DNA from 2 places in the Pseudocitrobacter sp. 73 genome. Region 1 is predicted to be linked to the other one. Evidence: predicted binding sites of a transcription regulator. Region 1 holds the regulator's gene; the other holds the start of a gene.
The links. Region 1 encodes LexA, which represses DNA repair genes until DNA is damaged. Its sites were predicted from a motif close to TNCTGTATGTACATACAGNA; they were not measured.

Region 1 (4,164 bases):
CTCAGCGTTGTGCACGTTGATACCCTGATAGAGACGGTTCCAGGTGAAGCCCAGAATACGGTCCGTCAGTCGAATCATCTCGTAGGAGAAGTTGGCGGCAATCTCTTCCATCAGCGCGATGGCGTTTTGCTGCGCTTTCTCATGAGAGATTTTTTTGCTGCGTGCTTCATCTTCAACGGCTTTGGCAATCGCACGCGAGGCGAGCAGCTTGTTGAAGAGATCCTGACGCGCTGGCAGGCGAGGGCCTACCGCGGCCAGACGCTGGCGAGCGAAGTGCATACGCGCCACGCGCGCCAGTTTTTGCGCGATAATTTTATCGGTACCGTGTTCATCGGCCATGCGGCGCAGAGAGACGGACGGTGAGAAACGCACAAAGCTGTCGCGGCCAAGCCAGGAGACGGCAAAGAATTTCTGAATGCCGTTCAGCATGCGCAGAGGCGGGTTCACCTCGCCTTTTTCACGCCCCGGACGACGACCAAACATCACCGATACCGGTACCATCTGCACGTCCAGATTCGGATTGCTGCGGTGCAGATCAAGATAGTCGTGGAACAGCTTGATAGACTCTTCTTTCGGCGTGTAATAGGTAAACACGCGCGGGCCGCCATGGATAAACACATAGCGGGGCAGTAAGGTGCCGTCGATCTCCAGCGGCTCAAGCGGGTCTGGGAGATCGTGCGCCAGGCACTGGGCGCGCAAGGTCAGTAAGTCGGCCTTAGAGTTATAAGGCAGGACGTACATGATTGGGCGCGAGGTATCGAGCCCCAATTCCTGGGCAGGCTCTGCCGGAATAGACTTGCTTTTTACCAGTATGCTTAATGGTAAATTCAGTAATTTGTAGTAAATTCGTGGCCAACCGGACATAAACGATGTAAAGCCTCTGGTTAATCATGCAAATGCGCGGCAAGAATATCAGAAAGTCAGCAGGATTTCTGTTCTACCGCCGATAACAGCTACTGTCATTGATGCGTATAACGCTAAAAGGTTCTATTTGATGGCCAATAATACCACTGGACTCACCCGAATTATCAAAGCGGCTGGTTATTCCTGGAAAGGTTTTCGCGCGGCGTGGATAAACGAAGCCGCGTTCCGTCAGGAAGGGGTCGCCTCGGTTGTGGCCATTATCATTGCTTGCTGGCTGGACGTTGACGCCATTACCCGCGTCCTGCTGATTAGCTCCGTCCTTCTGGTGATGATAGTGGAAATTCTCAATAGTGCGCTGGAAGCCGTGGTTGACCGCATTGGTTCGGAGTATCACGAACTCTCGGGGCGCGCGAAAGACATGGGGTCCGCGGCGGTATTGCTGGCGATTTTCGTTGCGGTGATGACCTGGGCCGTTCTGTTGTGGTCACATTTCCATTAAGGCTCGCAGAATCTGCGAAAACTCCTGAATTTTGTGTGTTTTGCGGTTCCAAAATAGCCATTGACTGTATATACTCACAGCATAACTGTATATACACCCAGGGGGCGGAATGAAAGCGTTAACGACCAGGCAGCAAGAGGTGTTTGATCTCATTCGAGATCATATCGGCCAAACGGGCATGCCGCCGACACGTGCGGAAATTGCTCAGCGCCTGGGGTTCCGTTCCCCGAATGCGGCGGAAGAGCATCTGAAAGCACTGGCGCGTAAAGGCGTCATTGAAATTGTTTCGGGTGCCTCGCGTGGCATTCGTCTGCTGGTTGAAGAAGAAACCGGCCTCCCTCTGATTGGCCGCGTCGCCGCAGGTGAACCGCTGCTGGCACAACAGCACATTGAAGGTCACTATCAGGTCGATCCTTCACTGTTCAAACCAAACGCTGACTTCCTGCTGCGGGTTAGCGGCATGTCGATGAAAGATATCGGTATTATGGACGGTGACCTGCTCGCGGTGCACAAAACCCAGGACGTGCGTAACGGCCAGGTGGTTGTCGCGCGTATCGACGAAGAAGTGACGGTAAAACGCCTGAAAAAACAGGGCAACGTCGTCGAACTGTTGCCTGAAAACAGCGAATTCTCTCCGATTGTTGTCGATCTTCGCCGTCAGAACTTCTCTATTGAAGGGCTGGCCGTTGGCGTGATCCGCAACGGCGAATGGCTGTAATCCTCTCCCAATAACAACGGCGCTTATGCGCCGTTGTCCGTTCTCTTATCTGTTCAGGTTCCTAACCATGTCGCTCTTCACGGCTGCCGACAAGGCATTATGGCGTCTCGCCCTCCCCATGATTTTCTCCAATATCACGGTTCCCTTACTGGGGCTGGTGGATACGGCGGTAATTGGTCATCTGGATAGCGCGGTCTATCTCGGCGGCGTGGCGATTGGCGCAACGGCAACCAGCTTCCTGTTTATGCTGCTGCTCTTTTTACGTATGAGTACCACCGGCTTAACTGCGCAGGCCTTCGGCGCGAAAGATCCCCTTCGGCTTGCCCGTGCGCTGGTGCAACCGCTGCTGCTGGCGCTGGGGGCAGGGTTACTTATCGTACTGTTCAAAGGTCCGCTGATTAATCTGGCGCTCACCGTTGTCGGCGGCAGCGATGCGGTGCTGGAGCAGGCGCGGCGCTTCCTTGAAATTCGCTGGTTAAGCGCGCCCGCCTCGCTGGCCAACCTGGTGTTGCTGGGCTGGTTGCTCGGCGTTCAGTACGCGCGTGCACCGGTAATTTTGCTGATCGTCGGCAACGTCCTGAACATCGTTCTCGATCTGTGGCTGGTGATGGGCCTGCATATGAACTTGCAGGGGGCGGCGCTGGCGACGGTGATTGCCGAATATGCCACGATGCTCATTGGCCTGCTGATGGCGCGTAAGGTGCTGGTGCTGCGCGGTATTACATCTGAAATGCTGAAGACGGCCTGGCGCGGAAATATGCGCAGCCTGCTGGCGCTCAATCGCGACATTATGCTGCGCTCGTTACTGCTTCAGCTCTGCTTTGGCGCATTAACCGTATTTGGCGCGCGGCTGGGCAGCGATGTGGTGGCGGTCAATGCGGTACTGATGACCATGCTCACTTTCACCGCCTACGCGCTGGATGGCTTTGCCTATGCTGTGGAAGCGCACTCCGGGCAGGCTTATGGCGCGCGTGATGATAGCCAGTTGCAGCAGGTCTGGCGCGCGGCATGCCGACAGGCAGGGATTGTGGCGCTGGCGTTTGCGCTGGTGTACGCCCTGGCAGGCAGCCATATCGTGGCAATGTTGACGTCACTGCCGTCGTTGCAGCAGCTTGCCGATCGCTATGTGCTCTGGCAGGCAGTCTTGCCGGTAATCGGTGTCTGGTGTTATCTGCTGGATGGCATGTTTATTGGTGCGACACGGGGTGCGGAAATGCGTAACAGCATGGCCGTGGCTGCCGCCGGGTTCGCCTTAACGCTGCTGACGGTGCCGGTATTAGGCAACCATGGTTTATGGCTGGCACTGGCGGTATTCCTTGCGCTGCGTGGCCTGTCGCTGGCGGTTATCTGGCGTCGTCACTGGCAAAAAGGCACCTGGTTTTCGCCGCAGACTTAACGGCGAGGATGGTTAAAAATTCTGAATAGTGAATCGTCAGTAATATCCTCTTCTACACTTATTATCACGTTCAGCAGAAATGAACGCCGAAGGACGAAGTGATATCTCATCCATGATCGAATGATAAGGAGCTGATGATGAACAAAGACGAACTCAGCGGTAACTGGAAACAGTTCAAAGGTAAAGCGAAAGAGAAATGGGGCAAACTGACCGACGATGACATGACCGTTATCGAAGGTAAACGCGATCAGCTGGTCGGTAAAATCCAGGAACGCTATGGATATGCTAAAGACCAGGCCGAGAAAGAAGTCAGCGATTGGGAAACCCATAACGATTACCGTTGGTAATCTCGCTGATGCGTAACGCTTAACTCCCCTCAATAAGCGTTTCTACCCGCTGGTACAAGGATGTGCCAACCCTCGAATTACCGTGCCTTTTTCTTGATCTGAATTGTGTGGTCGTGGTGGCAATGTTCATGTGAACTGCATGCCTCTACCTCCACACATTCTGCGCACAGGCCGTGCGCTTCAATTACGTTATGACGTAGGGCAAAGCCCATGCGTGCCGCGACCATATGCATAATATCTTCTACGCCTTCCGCACACTCTTCCTTCACCACGCCGCAGCGATCGCAGATGAACATTGCTGATGTATGCGTAGGTTGATCAAACAGATGGCACAGCACGT
Region 2 (4,164 bases), on a different contig from region 1:
GCGTTGCGCGCTGCGAATGCCAAAGCGGATATTATTGTTTACCCCGATGCCGGGCATGCGTTCAATGCGGATTATCGTCCGAGCTATCATGAGGAATCTGCGAAAGATGGCTGGCAGAGAATGCTGGCGTGGTTTGCGCAGTATGGCGCGAAAAAATAAACGCTTTGCCCGGTAGCGCTTTCGCTTACCGGGCCTGTTAAACTTACCCTCGACGCAGATTCTGCGCCGCTTGCACCATGTTCGCCAGCGCCGCGCGCGTCTCTGGCCAGCCGCGGGTTTTCAGGCCACAGTCCGGGTTGACCCACAGGCGTTCCGCCGGGATGCGCTGTTCGGCTTTCTTCAGCAGCGCTTCAATCCACTCCACGCTCGGCACGTTCGGTGAATGAATGTCATATACGCCAGGCCCGATTTCGTTCGGGTAATCAAACTCTTCAAATGATTCCAGCAACTCCATGTCGGAACGCGAGGTTTCGATAGTGATGACGTCTGCATCCAGCGCGGCAATGGAATCCATGATGTCATTGAACTCGCAGTAACACATATGCGTGTGGATTTGCGTGTCATCTTTCGCCACGGCGGCGTTAATACGGAAGGCTTCCACGCCCCACTGGAGATACGCGTCCCAGTCGCAGCGGCGCAGCGGTAAGCCTTCGCGCAGTGCCGGTTCGTCAATCTGGATGATGCCAATTCCAGCGGCTTCCAGGTCCGCCACTTCATCACGCAGCGCCAGCGCAATCTGTTTGGCGATGGTTTCACGGCTCACGTCTTCACGCGGGAAGGACCAGCAGAGAATGGTCACCGGGCCAGTCAGCATCCCTTTCACCGGCTTGTCAGTCAGCGACTGCGCATATTTTGCCCACTCCACGGTGATCGGAGCCGGGCGGCTGACGTCACCAATAACAATCGGCGGTTTCACACAGCGGGAACCGTAGCTCTGCACCCAGCCGTTTTGCGTAAAGACGAAGCCGTCCAGATGTTCGCCAAAGTACTCCACCATGTCGTTACGCTCGGCCTCGCCGTGAACCAGGACATCAAGCCCTAAACGTTCCTGCTCCACAATGGCCTGTTTAATCTGTTCCGCAATGCCCGTGCGGTAGTTGTTGGCATCAAGATTACCCTTTTTGAAATCCAGGCGCAGGGTGCGAATTTCCGTGGTTTGCGGGAAGGAACCAATCGTGGTGGTCGGCCAGGCAGGCAGGTTAAAACGCGCACGCTGGGCTTGCGCTCGCACGTCATAAGCATTTGCACGCTGGCTATCCTGCGCGGTAATGGCCGCCAGACGTTTTGCTACCGCCGCATTATGAACGCGGGTTGAGTGACGACGCGCCTGAATCGGGGCGCTCCACGCTGCCAGCGCAGACGTATCACCGCTATTGAGCGCATCGCGCAACAGCGCCAGTTCTTCACATTTTTGCAGAGCGAAGGCAAACCAGCTTTTCACCTCCGCATCCAGACGCGTTTCCACACTCAGATCGATTGGGCTGTGCAGCAATGAGCAGGACGATGCCACCCACAGCGAGCGTTTGCCGACGATCTCGCAGATTTGTGCATATTTTTCCGTAAGATCGGCGCGCCAGACGTTACGTCCGTTAATCAACCCGGCGGAGAGCAGCCAGTCGGCAGGCAAGCGCTTATGCAGTTCGGCAACATCATCTTTGCCATGAACCAGGTCAACATGCAGGCCCTGGATCGGCAGAGCAGTAATGGTATCCAGATTAGGTGTGACGCCTTCAAAGTAAGTCGTCAGTAGCAATTTCACCTGCCCCTGAAGAACGTCATAAGCGGATTGATAGGCTTCCCGCCATTCCTGCGGCAGTTCCAGCACCAGCGCCGGTTCATCAATCTGTACCCACTCGATATCGCGTTTTGCCAGCTCACTCAGCACCTGCTGATAAACAGGCAGAAGGTCGTTCAGCAAACTCAGACGATCGAATGCCTCGCCTTTGACTTTACCCAGCCACAGATAGGTCACCGGGCCCAGCAGCACGGGCTTCACTTTATGGCCCAGCGCCAGCGCTTCGTCCACTTCTTCCAGCAGTTGTGTCCAGGTCAGTTTGAACTGCTGGCCTTTGACGAACTCCGGCACCATGTAATGGTAATTAGTGTTAAACCATTTGGTCATTTCGGCTGCTGCCGCCGGTTCACCGGTAGGTGCGCGGCCACGGCCAATGCGGAACAAGGTATCGATATCCACCGATCCATCGCTGTTCTGATGACGAGCCGGAACGTTACCCAGCATCAGGCTGGTCGTCAGAACATGGTCGTACCAGGCGAAGTCGCCCACCGGAAGCAGGTCAATGCCTGCCTGTTTTTGCTGATCCCAGTGACGCGTGCGCAGTTCACGCCCCACTGACAGCAGTTCTTCCTGAGTCGAGTTGCCCGCCCAGTAACTTTCTTGCGCCTTTTTCAGCTCGCGACGCAGGCCAACGCGAGGAAAACCGAGGGTGTGATTAAGAATTGTCATAGTATGCCTCTTATGGAATTTTCATGTTTTAGACGTCCAGATGTTTACACATCCATAATTGGCGGTTACTGTATATTCCTCAAGCGCAAATTGTTCATGCCGAAGTGAAGGACTTTCATGATCGAAGTTAAACATCTGAAGACGCTACAAGCGTTGCGGAACTGCGGGTCGCTCGCCGCTGCGGCGGCCACGCTGCATCAGACCCAATCCGCCCTTTCCCACCAGTTCAGCGATCTGGAACAGCGCCTTGGCTTTCGGCTATTTGTACGTAAGAGCCAGCCACTGCGCTTTACACCGCAGGGCGAGATCCTGCTCCAGTTGGCAAACCAGGTGCTGCCGCAAATCAGTCAGGCGCTTCAGGCCTGTAACGAGCCGCAGCAGACACGTCTGCGCATCGCAATTGAGTGTCATAGCTGCATTCAATGGCTGACGCCTGCACTGGAGAACTTCCATAAGAACTGGCCGCAGGTGGAGATGGATTTTAAATCGGGCGTCACGTTTGACCCGCAACCTGCGCTGCAGCAGGGCGAGCTGGATCTGGTCATGACCTCCGATATTCTGCCGCGCAGCGGGCTGCACTATTCGCCGATGTTTGATTATGAGGTACGTCTGGTTATCGCGCCTGACCATCCACTGGCGGCAAAAACGCGCATTACGCCGAAAGATCTCGCCAGCGAGACGCTGCTGATTTATCCGGTACAGCGCTCGCGCCTGGATATCTGGCGTCACTTTCTGCAACCGGCGGGTATCAGCCCGTCGCTGAAAAGCGTCGATAACACGTTATTGTTGATTCAGATGGTTGCCGCGCGAATGGGGATTGCCGCGCTGCCGCATTGGGTGGTAGAGAGTTTTGAACGCCAGGGTCTGGTGGTGACAAAAACGCTGGGCGAGGGTTTATGGAGCCGGCTGTACGCCGCTGTGCGCGATGGCGAGCAGCGTCAGCCGGTCACGGAGGCGTTTATTCGTTCAGCGCGGAACCACGCGTGCGATCATCTTCCGTTCGTGAAGAGCGCGGAGCGACCCACTTTCGATGCACCCACAGCGACGCCAGGATCACCAGCGCGCCTGTAATGAATGTCGGCCAGTGCGGCTGTTGATGCCAGATAGCCAGGTTAACCAGCAGCCCCGCCGGCACGTGCATGTTGTTCATGATGCCCAGCGTTCCGGCATCTACCTGAGTTGCGCCATAGTTCCACATGAAGTAGCCAATTCCGGAAGCCACCACGCCAAGAAACACCAGAATGCTCCATTGCAGCGTGGTCTCCGGCATCTTCTGAGCATTGCCCAGCAGCGACCATGCCACAATCGCCACCAAAAACGCGCCAAGATAGAACCACGCAAAAGCGTTATGCTGCGGCATTGGGCGGATTTCCATCAGACGTTTGTATCCCACCATGCCAATCGCAAAGGTGATATTGGAGAGCTGCACCAGCAGCAGGCCGGTCCAGAAATGGTCCGTCACCTGATCGTAGCGAATAATCCCCGCACCAATCACCGCCAGCAATGCGCTGAACGCATAGCCCCAGCGCAGGCGGCGCTTACTCATCAGGTCATAAATCAGGGTGATATAGAGCGGCGTCAGCACGGTAAACAGCAATAGTTCGGACACCGTCAGGTAAAGATACGCGCGGAAGCTGAGCATATACATCACGCCAAGCTGCATCGCGCCCACCAGCATATACAAGCTGACCGTTTTCAGG

Region 2: a site for LexA is predicted at 2,531-2,550, ahead of metR (HTH-type transcriptional regulator MetR). Genes of this name have one in related genera too.

What each region holds. Positions count from the first base shown of each region.
Region 1 is NZ_VTZO01000003.1:48,521-52,684, forward strand. It holds gene plsB (glycerol-3-phosphate 1-O-acyltransferase PlsB) at 1-864, opposite strand, end outside; gene F0Q32_RS02155 (diacylglycerol kinase) at 995-1,363, shown strand; gene lexA (transcriptional repressor LexA) at 1,473-2,081, shown strand; gene dinF (MATE family efflux transporter DinF) at 2,149-3,477, shown strand; gene F0Q32_RS02170 (CsbD family protein) at 3,615-3,824, shown strand; gene zur (zinc uptake transcriptional repressor Zur) at 3,902-4,164, opposite strand, start outside.
Region 2 is NZ_VTZO01000032.1:64,950-69,113, reverse strand. It holds gene F0Q32_RS23295 (dienelactone hydrolase family protein) at 1-159, shown strand, start outside; gene metE (5-methyltetrahydropteroyltriglutamate--homocysteine S-methyltransferase) at 203-2,464, opposite strand; gene metR (HTH-type transcriptional regulator MetR) at 2,582-3,535, shown strand; gene bioP (biotin transporter) at 3,423-4,164, opposite strand, start outside.